DNA from 3 places in the Staphylococcus sp. MZ3 genome. Region 2 is predicted to be linked to each of the others. Evidence: riboswitches for the same ligand, from Rfam matches in the RefSeq annotation. Region 2 holds a riboswitch; each other region holds the start of a gene.
What was found. A riboswitch is a leader RNA that binds a small molecule or an ion and turns the genes downstream of it on or off. The one in region 2 is predicted to bind S-adenosylmethionine.
Positions count from the first base shown of each region.

Region 1: another riboswitch for S-adenosylmethionine. It lies ahead of metK (methionine adenosyltransferase); the one in region 2 lies ahead of KI230_RS04050 (methionine ABC transporter ATP-binding protein).
Region 3: another riboswitch for S-adenosylmethionine. It lies ahead of KI230_RS11690 (Na+/H+ antiporter NhaC family protein); the one in region 2 lies ahead of KI230_RS04050 (methionine ABC transporter ATP-binding protein).

Region 1 covers NZ_CP076026.1:1,879,936-1,883,223, forward strand. The annotation lists gene KI230_RS09005 (nuclease-related domain-containing protein) at 1-415, opposite strand, end outside; gene metK (methionine adenosyltransferase) at 540-1,733, opposite strand; SAM riboswitch class I at 1,839-1,950, opposite strand; gene pckA (phosphoenolpyruvate carboxykinase (ATP)) at 2,105-3,288, shown strand, end outside.
Region 2 covers NZ_CP076026.1:855,452-858,739, reverse strand. The annotation lists gene KI230_RS04055 (methionine ABC transporter permease) at 1-696, opposite strand; gene KI230_RS04050 (methionine ABC transporter ATP-binding protein) at 689-1,714, opposite strand; SAM riboswitch class I at 1,803-1,906, opposite strand; gene KI230_RS04045 (thioredoxin family protein) at 1,964-2,260, opposite strand; gene KI230_RS04040 (toprim domain-containing protein) at 2,253-2,639, opposite strand; gene KI230_RS04035 (YwqG family protein) at 3,054-3,288, opposite strand, start outside.
Region 3 covers NZ_CP076026.1:2,364,341-2,367,628, forward strand. The annotation lists gene KI230_RS11690 (Na+/H+ antiporter NhaC family protein) at 1-1,065, opposite strand, end outside; SAM riboswitch class I at 1,142-1,237, opposite strand; gene KI230_RS11695 (hypothetical protein) at 1,290-1,859, opposite strand; gene KI230_RS11700 (SDR family oxidoreductase) at 2,346-3,227, opposite strand.

The DNA of each region.
Region 1 (3,288 bases), 1.0 Mb from region 2:
TATTAAAGCCATCCTTTGGTAAAAAGATATTTGCCATAATGTGCATATCTTCTGGTCGAATTCGTTTTTCTTTAACTAATCTTTCACGAATACCAATTAATCTCATGTCCGTTACATATTCACTATGATTTTTCGAGAACAATTTTAATGCGTCAATCTCACGATCTTTTGTACTAACCATGTGATTATAATCTTCTTGTTGTTTTGTAATTGTCTTTTTATTTTGAATACGCTCTTTCTCTAAAGCTTCTTCATGAGACTTTTTAATGTTTTGTTCTTGTTGTTCATACTTTTCTTCTGTTTGTCGCTTAACTTTTTTCTTACTACCTAAGGCAACTAAGAAAAGGACAAAAAAGATTAATGCAATGACTACTGCAATAATGAGTCCAATGACTACCGGTGAAGATAAATCCATCACAACAACGCTCCTTTTTAATATATGAATAACTTTAATTATAATAGAAAAGCTAAAGATTTTCGATACATATTATCATTTATATATCGAAAATCTTTTATTTAGCTATATTCAATTCATCTTATTATTTTACTGCGTCTTTTAATTCTTCCACTTTGTCTAATTTTTCCCATGGGAATAAGACATCTGTACGTCCAAAATGACCATAAGCAGCAGTTTGTTTGTAAATTGGTTGTTTCAAATCAAGCATTTTAATAATACCAGCAGGTCTTAGGTCAAAGTGTTTTCTAACTGCTTCAACAAGTTGCCCTTCAGAAACTTTACCTGTTCCAAATGTATCAATTGCAATTGACACTGGTTCTGCAACACCAATCGCATATGCCAATTGTACTTCACATTGATCTGCTAAACCTGCTGCAACAATATTTTTAGCCACATAACGTGCAGCGTATGCAGCTGAACGGTCTACTTTTGTAGGATCCTTACCACTGAAGCATCCGCCACCATGACGTGCATAGCCACCGTACGTATCAACAATGATTTTACGTCCTGTTAATCCTGCATCACCTTGAGGTCCACCGATTACAAAGCGTCCTGTAGGATTGATGTAGAATTTAGTTTGTTCATTAATCAAGTTTTCTGGAACAGTTGGATAAATGACATGTGCTTTAATGTCTTCTTGAATTTGTTCAAGTGTCACATCCTCAGCATGTTGTGTTGATACGACAATCGTATCAATACGTACTGGGTTATCATTTTCATCATATTCAACAGTGACCTGAACTTTACCGTCTGGTCGTAAATAATTTAACGTACCATCTTTACGCACATCTGATAAACGTTTTGCCAATTGATGTGATAAATAAATTGCTAGAGGCATATACGTCTCTGTTTCATTCGTTGCGTAACCAAACATTAAACCTTGGTCACCTGCACCTGTTGCTTCAATTTCTTCTTCGCTATCTTTATCACGATACTCTAATGCTTTATCCACGCCTTGTGCAATGTCAGGTGATTGTTCATCAATCGCAGTTAAAATTGCCATTGTTTCATAATCATAACCATATTTTGCTCTTGTGTATCCAATTTCTTTAATTGTTTCTCTAACAACTTTCGGAATATCAACATATGTTGTTGTAGAAATTTCGCCGGCGATCAATGCCATACCTGTTGTAACAGTTGTTTCACAAGCTACACGTGCATTTGGGTCGTCTTTTAAAATAGCATCTAATATTGCATCTGACACTTGGTCAGCGATTTTATCTGGGTGTCCTTCTGTAACAGACTCTGAAGTAAATAATCGTTTGTTATTTAACATAGTTTGCTCCTTTAAATTTATATTACGAAAATTCTCTCTCTGTGAGCTAAATAAAAAAGACCTTCTAACTATTAATATAGAGAGAAGGCCTAATACGTCCATTCGCTCTTATCGTTCAGACCTATTTGTCTGCAAACGGTTTGGCACCTTTCTTTTATAAAAAAAGAGGTTGCTGGGTTTCATTGGGTCCATGTCCCTCCACCACTCAGGATAAGAGAATCCGTTAAAAATAATAGTACCTAATTAATGAATTAATGTCAATTTTTCACAAATAAATTTACAGTAAAATATTGTAGATTAATTATGTTAATGTGTTATACTAATTAAATGTAAAGGCTTACATTTAAATTATCGCTTTGGAGGGATTTAGGATGTCAGTAGACACATACACTGAAACAACTAAAATTGACAAATTACTGAAAAAACCAACGTCACATTTTCAACTTTCGACGACACAACTTTATAATAAAATCTTAGACAATAACGAAGGGGTATTAACAGAACTTGGTGCTGTTAATGCAAGTACTGGAAAATATACTGGTCGTTCGCCTAAAGACAAATTTTTTGTCTCTGAACCTTCATATAGAGATAACATTGATTGGGGAGAAATTAATCAACCTATCGATGAAGAAACTTTCTTGAAGTTATACCATAAAGTACTAGACTATTTAGATAAAAAAGATGAACTATACGTATTTAAAGGCTACGCTGGTAGCGATAAAGATACAATGTTAAAACTTACAGTCATCAATGAATTAGCATGGCATAATTTATTTGCTAAAAATATGTTTATTAGACCTGAATCAAAAGAAGAAGCTACAAAGATTAAACCTAACTTCACTATCGTTTCTGCACCACATTTTAAAGCAGATCCAGAAGTTGATGGTACTAAATCTGAAACCTTTGTCATTATTTCATTTAAACACAAAGTCATTTTAATCGGCGGTACTGAATACGCTGGTGAAATGAAAAAAGGTATCTTCTCTGTAATGAATTATCTCTTACCGATGCAAGATATTATGAGCATGCATTGCTCAGCAAACGTTGGTGAAAAAGGCGATGTTGCATTATTCTTTGGTCTATCTGGCACTGGTAAAACAACCTTATCGGCTGACCCACACCGTAAACTAATCGGTGATGATGAACACGGCTGGAATAAAAACGGGGTCTTTAATATCGAAGGTGGCTGCTATGCAAAAGCAATTAATCTTTCCAAAGAAAAAGAACCACAGATTTTTGACGCAATCAAATATGGTGCAATTTTAGAGAACACTGTAGTTGCAGAAGATGGTTCAGTGGACTTTGAAGACAATCGTTATACAGAAAACACGCGTGCCGCTTATCCAATTAATCACATTGACAATATTGTAGTACCATCAAAAGCAGCACATCCAAATACAATTATTTTCTTAACTGCGGATGCATTTGGTGTTATTCCACCGATTTCAAAGTTAAATAAAGACCAAGCAATGTATCATTTCTTGAGTGGTTTCACTTCTAAATTAGCTGGTACAGAGCGTGGTGTGACAGAACCTGAACCATCATTCTCAACATG
Region 2 (3,288 bases):
TTATCGTTTATCAAGTTTATTTGTAAGCCAATCCCCAATGAATTGGATTATAAATACAATAATTAAAATAAAAACTGTTGATACTAAAATGACATCATTTTGATTTCGAGTGAAACCTGTTAAGTATGCTAAATTTCCTAAACCACCGGCACCAATTACACCTGCAACTGCTGTTGAACCAACTAAAGCGATTGCTGTAACTGTAATGCCAGACACTAGCGCTGGCATGGCTTCAGGTAAGAGGACTTTACGAATTACTGTCCAAGTATTGGCGCCCATTGACCAGGCCGCTTCGATGACACCTTTATCAATTTCTTTAAAAGCAATTTCTACGAGCCTTGCATAAAACGGCGCTGCGCCAATGATCAAGGCTGGTAACGCACCTGTCGGACCACTTATCGTTCCAAGTATCAAACTTGTAAATGGAATTAATAATAAAATTAAAATAATAAATGGTATCGCTCTAAATAAGTTAACAATGAAAGAAACGATAGAATAAAATAACCTTGCACCGATAGACTTACCTTTAGCAGACAAGAATAATAACACACCTAAAATAAGACCAAGTATAAATGCAAATATAGTTGAGACGACTGTCATGTATAGTGTTTCGACTATTGCAGTCCAAACTTCTGGCCACTGAATATTAGGCATTGTAATCATTTCATTTATAATTTCACTAAATGATTTACCCATGTCTTAACACCTCCATTTTAACTTGTCGCTCAATTAACTCTTTTTCGAATTTTCCGAAATCTACACTTGAAATATATGGAATATGCAGAACTAAAAAGCCGACTGTTCCATTTTTTGTATTTTTAATATTTGCTTCTAAAATATTAATTTTAATATCATAGGCAGTAGATAGACTCGATACAATAGGCTCGGTTGTTGTTGAACCAGCGAAAACTAATCTAACGATATAAGCATCTTTTTCTAATGGCTCTAATTCTGTTAAAGATGTTTCGAAATCATCATTTAAATCTTCTTTCACAAATCGTTTTGTCACAGTGTGTTGCGGATTTTCAAAAAACTGTGTCACCGGTCCACGTTCTATCACTTTACCACTTTCCATAACTGCAACTTCATCACAAATACGACGAATGACATGCATTTCATGCGTAATTAGTACAATTGTTAAATTTTGTTGTTCTCTAATTTTTAGTAGTAGATCTAAAATTTCATCTGTTGTTTGCGGATCAAGTGCACTTGTTGCCTCATCACAAAGCAAGACCGTTGGATCATTAGCTAACGCTCGTGCAATCCCAACACGTTGCTTTTGTCCACCTGATAACTCTGATGGATAAGCCTTTTCTCTACCTTTTAAACCGACGAGTTCGACAAGTTCTAATGCTTTTTGCTTAGCTCTCCTTCTAGGGACACCTGCAATTTCAAGCGGAAACATAATATTTTTTAACACAGTCCTTGACCATAACAAATTAAAATGTTGGAAGATCATACTTACTTTTTGTCTTTTTGCTCTTAATCCATTTTTGGACAATTGACCTATATGGTCCCCATCTATAATAACTTCGCCTGATGTAGGCGCTTCTAAATGATTAAACATTCGAATCAAAGTACTTTTTCCTGCTCCAGAAAAACCAATGACGCCATAAATCGATCCTGCTCGAATCGATAAATTAACGTGATCTACAGCAAGGACTTCTTTATTTTTAGTCCGATATTCTTTAACAACTTCTTTTAATTCAATCACGTTGATTCCTCCCTGTGTTGCTTAATAAAATAAAAAATGCTTTCTCAATATCGATAGAAAAATTGAGAAAGCAATAGTAGTATTGTTTCTCTCATCTTCAAAAGTTAAAACTTTATGTGAATTGGCACCATTTCTATATAAGACGGTTGCCGGGCTTCGTAGGGCACATCCCTCCACCACTCTCGATAAGAGTTTACGCATCATTTAATTTGTATTAATCCTAACACCTTAGTAAAATTTCGTCAATAACTATTTTAAATTTTCTAACAAATCAGTCACCGATTTAAATGCATAAATTCGTTTTACTTCTTTATCTTTATTCATCAACAATAAAATCGGCGTAGACATGATTTGCATATCTTTACAAAACTGAGGATAAAAGTTTAAATCTATTTTCAATAATGGTAACTGCAATATTTCATTAGCAATGTCTAACATTCTTTCTGAAACCTTACAAGTACCACACGTTGGTGTATAACCAAAGATTAAATGTTTGTCTTCCTCATAAAATGTAGTTACATCTTTGATGTCTAATGAATTATTCATTTACTAAAACTAACCTTTCATTATTTATATTCGGTAAAAGAGGTGTTTCTTTCTTACAAGTAAAGCCATGTTTTGAAAGTACATGCGCCAAATATTGTTTGGGGCAATTCGCAACTTGACAGTAAGTTTTATCAATAAATATATGTTCACTTTCACTCAAATAACGTTTAAACCAATTTCTAATTCGATCTCCTTCGTCATCAGAATCGGCTAATACAAAAACTTGTTTATCATACAGTGATTCTATCATATCATCAAGCTTATCTATACTCATTGTTCCATGAGTACAAATAATATTGACTGGTTCTGCAATAACCTGTTGCACCCTTTTTTTATCAGATTTTCCTTCAACAATTATCACTTTATTTACAATAGCCATCATCATCACCCTTTAAAATCAATAAACATCTGTCACTGTATCATTTCACAAAATTGGTATGAATAAAACATAAATCACAAAAAATTTAAACTAGCTTAATATAATAATTACAAACTCAATGTTTGACTAGCTGTAACATTTAACATAAGCAGACAAAGGCTAAGTCAAAAATCAACATCCTAAAATCTACAATGTTATATTACCAATAGTTAACCAAAAGAAAATACACCTATAACAAACTTTTCAATCATAGCGGGGCCCCAACACAGAGAAATTGGACTTCCAATTTCTACAGACAATGCAAGTTGGGGTGGGACGACGAAATAAATTTTGCGAAAATATCATTTCTGTCCCACTCCCTAGATTGATCTATAGATACTACACTTGTTAAAGTAATATATTTTTATGATTCTCTTAGCTGCAATCCCATGAATACATGTAATCATCAAACTTCATAGCCTCAAGGTCAGTAGATTTTACTAAGATATTGGCAATACCTAAATCACCCCATATAATCGAAGAATTACCATCTCTTGTAGAATCAATTTGCAGTAAGACTCTATCATACATTTTCAGTTCTTGATCGTTCGTTCTTGGATCTATTTGGTCAAAATATGGATAACCACCAAGTTGATTAAATGGTTCCTTA
Region 3 (3,288 bases), 1.3 Mb from region 2:
ATTTTTAGCTAAAGGACCTGACATAATAATAGAGATGGTGTTGTTTGCCGTGGCAATATCTGCGACACTTACCAAACTCGCAATTCCTAATTCTGCGCCACGCTTTGATTTCACTTTAGAGCGAACAAATTGCAACAACCATTCAATACCACCATTGTGTTGAATAATACCGACTAAACCACCAATTAGCAACGCAATCATAGCAATATCTTCCATGCTTATAATACCTTTGGACACTGCATCTAGTAGCCCCATCCAACCGAATGAACCATCTATGAGACCAATGATTCCGGCTAATAATGTTCCGCCAATCAATACGATAATGACATTTACACCTAATAATGCTAATACCAATACTAAAATATACGGTACAACTTTAATTAGATTATAATCATAGCTTTTAGCATGATTTAAAGAAATGCCATTCGTTAAGAAATACAGAATAATAATCGTTAAAATAGCACCTGGCAATACAATTTTAAAGTTTACTCTGAATTTATCTTTCATTTTCGTATGTTGTGTTCTAACCGCAGCAATTGTTGTATCTGAAATCATTGATAGATTATCGCCGAACATTGCACCTCCAACAACTGTAGCCATTGCTAGCGCAGTTGGTACATCTGTCGCTTGTGCAAATCCGTAACCAACAGGTGCTATTGCAGCAACAGTCCCTACTGACGTCCCCATAGATATAGAAACAAACATACAAATCACAAACAATCCTACAATAATTAAATTTTCTGGGATTAATGATAGTCCTAAATTAACTGTCGACTTTACGCCACCCATTTTTTCAGCTGTATTTGAAAATGCACCTGCTAAAATAAAAATCAACATCATTAAAATAATGTTTGAATGGCCTGCACCTTTCGTGAAGACCTCAACTTTTTTAGCAAATGATTCTTTTCGATTCATTAATAACGCCACAATTACCGTTATCGTAATTGCAACATTTAATGGCATTGAAGTAAAATCACCTGTGATAATACCTACGCCTAAAAACAACGCCACAAATAATAACAAGGGGAATAATGCCCAAGCATTGCTCTTTTTATGTACTTCCATCCTTTTTACCTGCTTTCCAATTAAAAATACCTCTTTCTCACAAACGATGAAGAAAGAGGTTTTCATGTGCTTTACCTGCTTATCTTCAAACCATTACGGTTACTGGAATTGGCACATTCGAGATGTTGCCGAGGCTTCATAGGGCCAGTCCCTCCACCTCTCTAGATAAGTGATGCTTATTTACGTTTACGTTACAAGATAATCCTTAGTACGTCAATCATAAATTAATCAGGAGTCGTATAATATTTTTCATAAACAATCATTGCTACTGTAATAATAATCAAAACAATAATGCTAATAACAAGTAAAAGCCACCATTTAAGCATTAATGCAATAAAAATGAACACGATAGACACACTTACTAATATTAATGATATGACTTTAAATTGCTGAACACGTTGCTTGGAGATGACTTTCAACTGTTTGTTTGATAGACGCGTATTTTTTATACTGATTCCCAGTATATTTTCTAATATTTGAACCAATACGATAATTATTGCAAATATAATAATTGGTAAAACATCATAGCTCCCTATAGTTAATGTATAAATTACAAATCCAATGTAAAGTAACCCTGAGACAAAGGATAAAAAGTATGCGACGTATTTGTTAAACTTAATGATATGCTTTTTAACGTTTTGATGTGTAAACCATACATTCGAAACGATCGCAACTGCTACAAATAATGTGAATACTATATATAATGGTAATTTTTGTTCAGGAAAAACAGTCGCTATTCCAAAAGCTAATGCTAAAATCAAAAATAATATAGCTCTAGATACTATTAATGCCATAATAACAACCCCTTTGTTTAATATCGAGTTTGCAAATTTACGTTTATCAGCGTTTCTATGATCAGTACTTCTACGGGTAGCGTTTCTATGTAATTTACATCATCTTAACATATAAATACTTCGCTATTTAATTGAAAACATATCCTATTATTCTTTGTCCGTTCTGACGTTTAATATCTAGCCTTAGGCATTTCACTTGTTAATGAATTTAACTTTCTTCCACTAACCGTCCCTAAACCCAATCCCGCAACATTTTTTAATTTTTTCGTTGTTGTCCTGACATCCTCATTAAGAAAGTTTATTCTGCTTAAACCTTATAATCCACACCCTGAGCAAACGCTCCTTATGACAGAGTATTAAAATAAGCCGATAAAGATACACACCTTTACCGACTATTTAAAATACACTTCACCAATTCATTTTAATTTAATGGATTGAAGTAACTAAATTAATATTATGTTGTTCAATTAAAAGCTTCATACAACCCTAATCTATTTGCACTCCACCGCTAACACCGAACACTTGTCCAGTTGTATAACTTGATTCTTCTGACGCTAATAGCACATAAGTTCCACATAACTCAACAGGTTGACCTGCACGACCTAAAGGTGTTTTTTGACCAAATGTTGGGATTTTACTTTGAGGTTGTCCACCAGAAATTTGTAATGGTGACCAGAATGGACCAGGCGCTACACAGTTCACTCTAATTCCTTTTGGTCCTAATTCTTCTGAAAAACTTTTAGTTAATGAAATAATTGCTGCTTTTGAAGCGGCATAATCATGAAGAATAGGACTAGGATTATAACCTTGTACAGATGATGTCGTTGTAATTGACGCACCCGGTTTTAAATATTCCAATGCTTTTTGAACTGTCCAAAATAGCGGATAGACATTCGTTTCAAATGTTTCTGTAAATGCCTCAGTTGTAAATCCATGAATATCATCATGATACTGTTGATGTCCAGCAACTAAAGTAACATTATCTAAGCCACCTAATTGTTGATATGCTTGTTCAACAAGGTCATAGTTGAACTGCTCATCTCTTATATCACCAGGAATTAACACTGCCTTTTGACCACTTTCTTCAATCACTTGGCGTACTTCTTGTGCATCTTGTTCTTCACTCGGAAGATAGTTAATCGCTACATCTGCACCTTCTTTAGCATACGCAATTGCTGCTGCACGCCCTATTGCTGAGTCACCACCTGTAACTAACATTTTATAGCCTTGTAAGCGTTGATGACCTTGGTAAGACGTTTCGCCACAATCAGGTGCTGGCGTCATTTCAGATTGTATACCCGGTACCTCTTGTTCTTGTTTTTCATAATCCGTTGTTTTAAATTTTGTTCTAGGATCTTGAGCTGCCATTTTTTAACATCTCCTTATTCGCTTAATGGTTATTATTTACCCAATCTTCCTAGGAACTTAA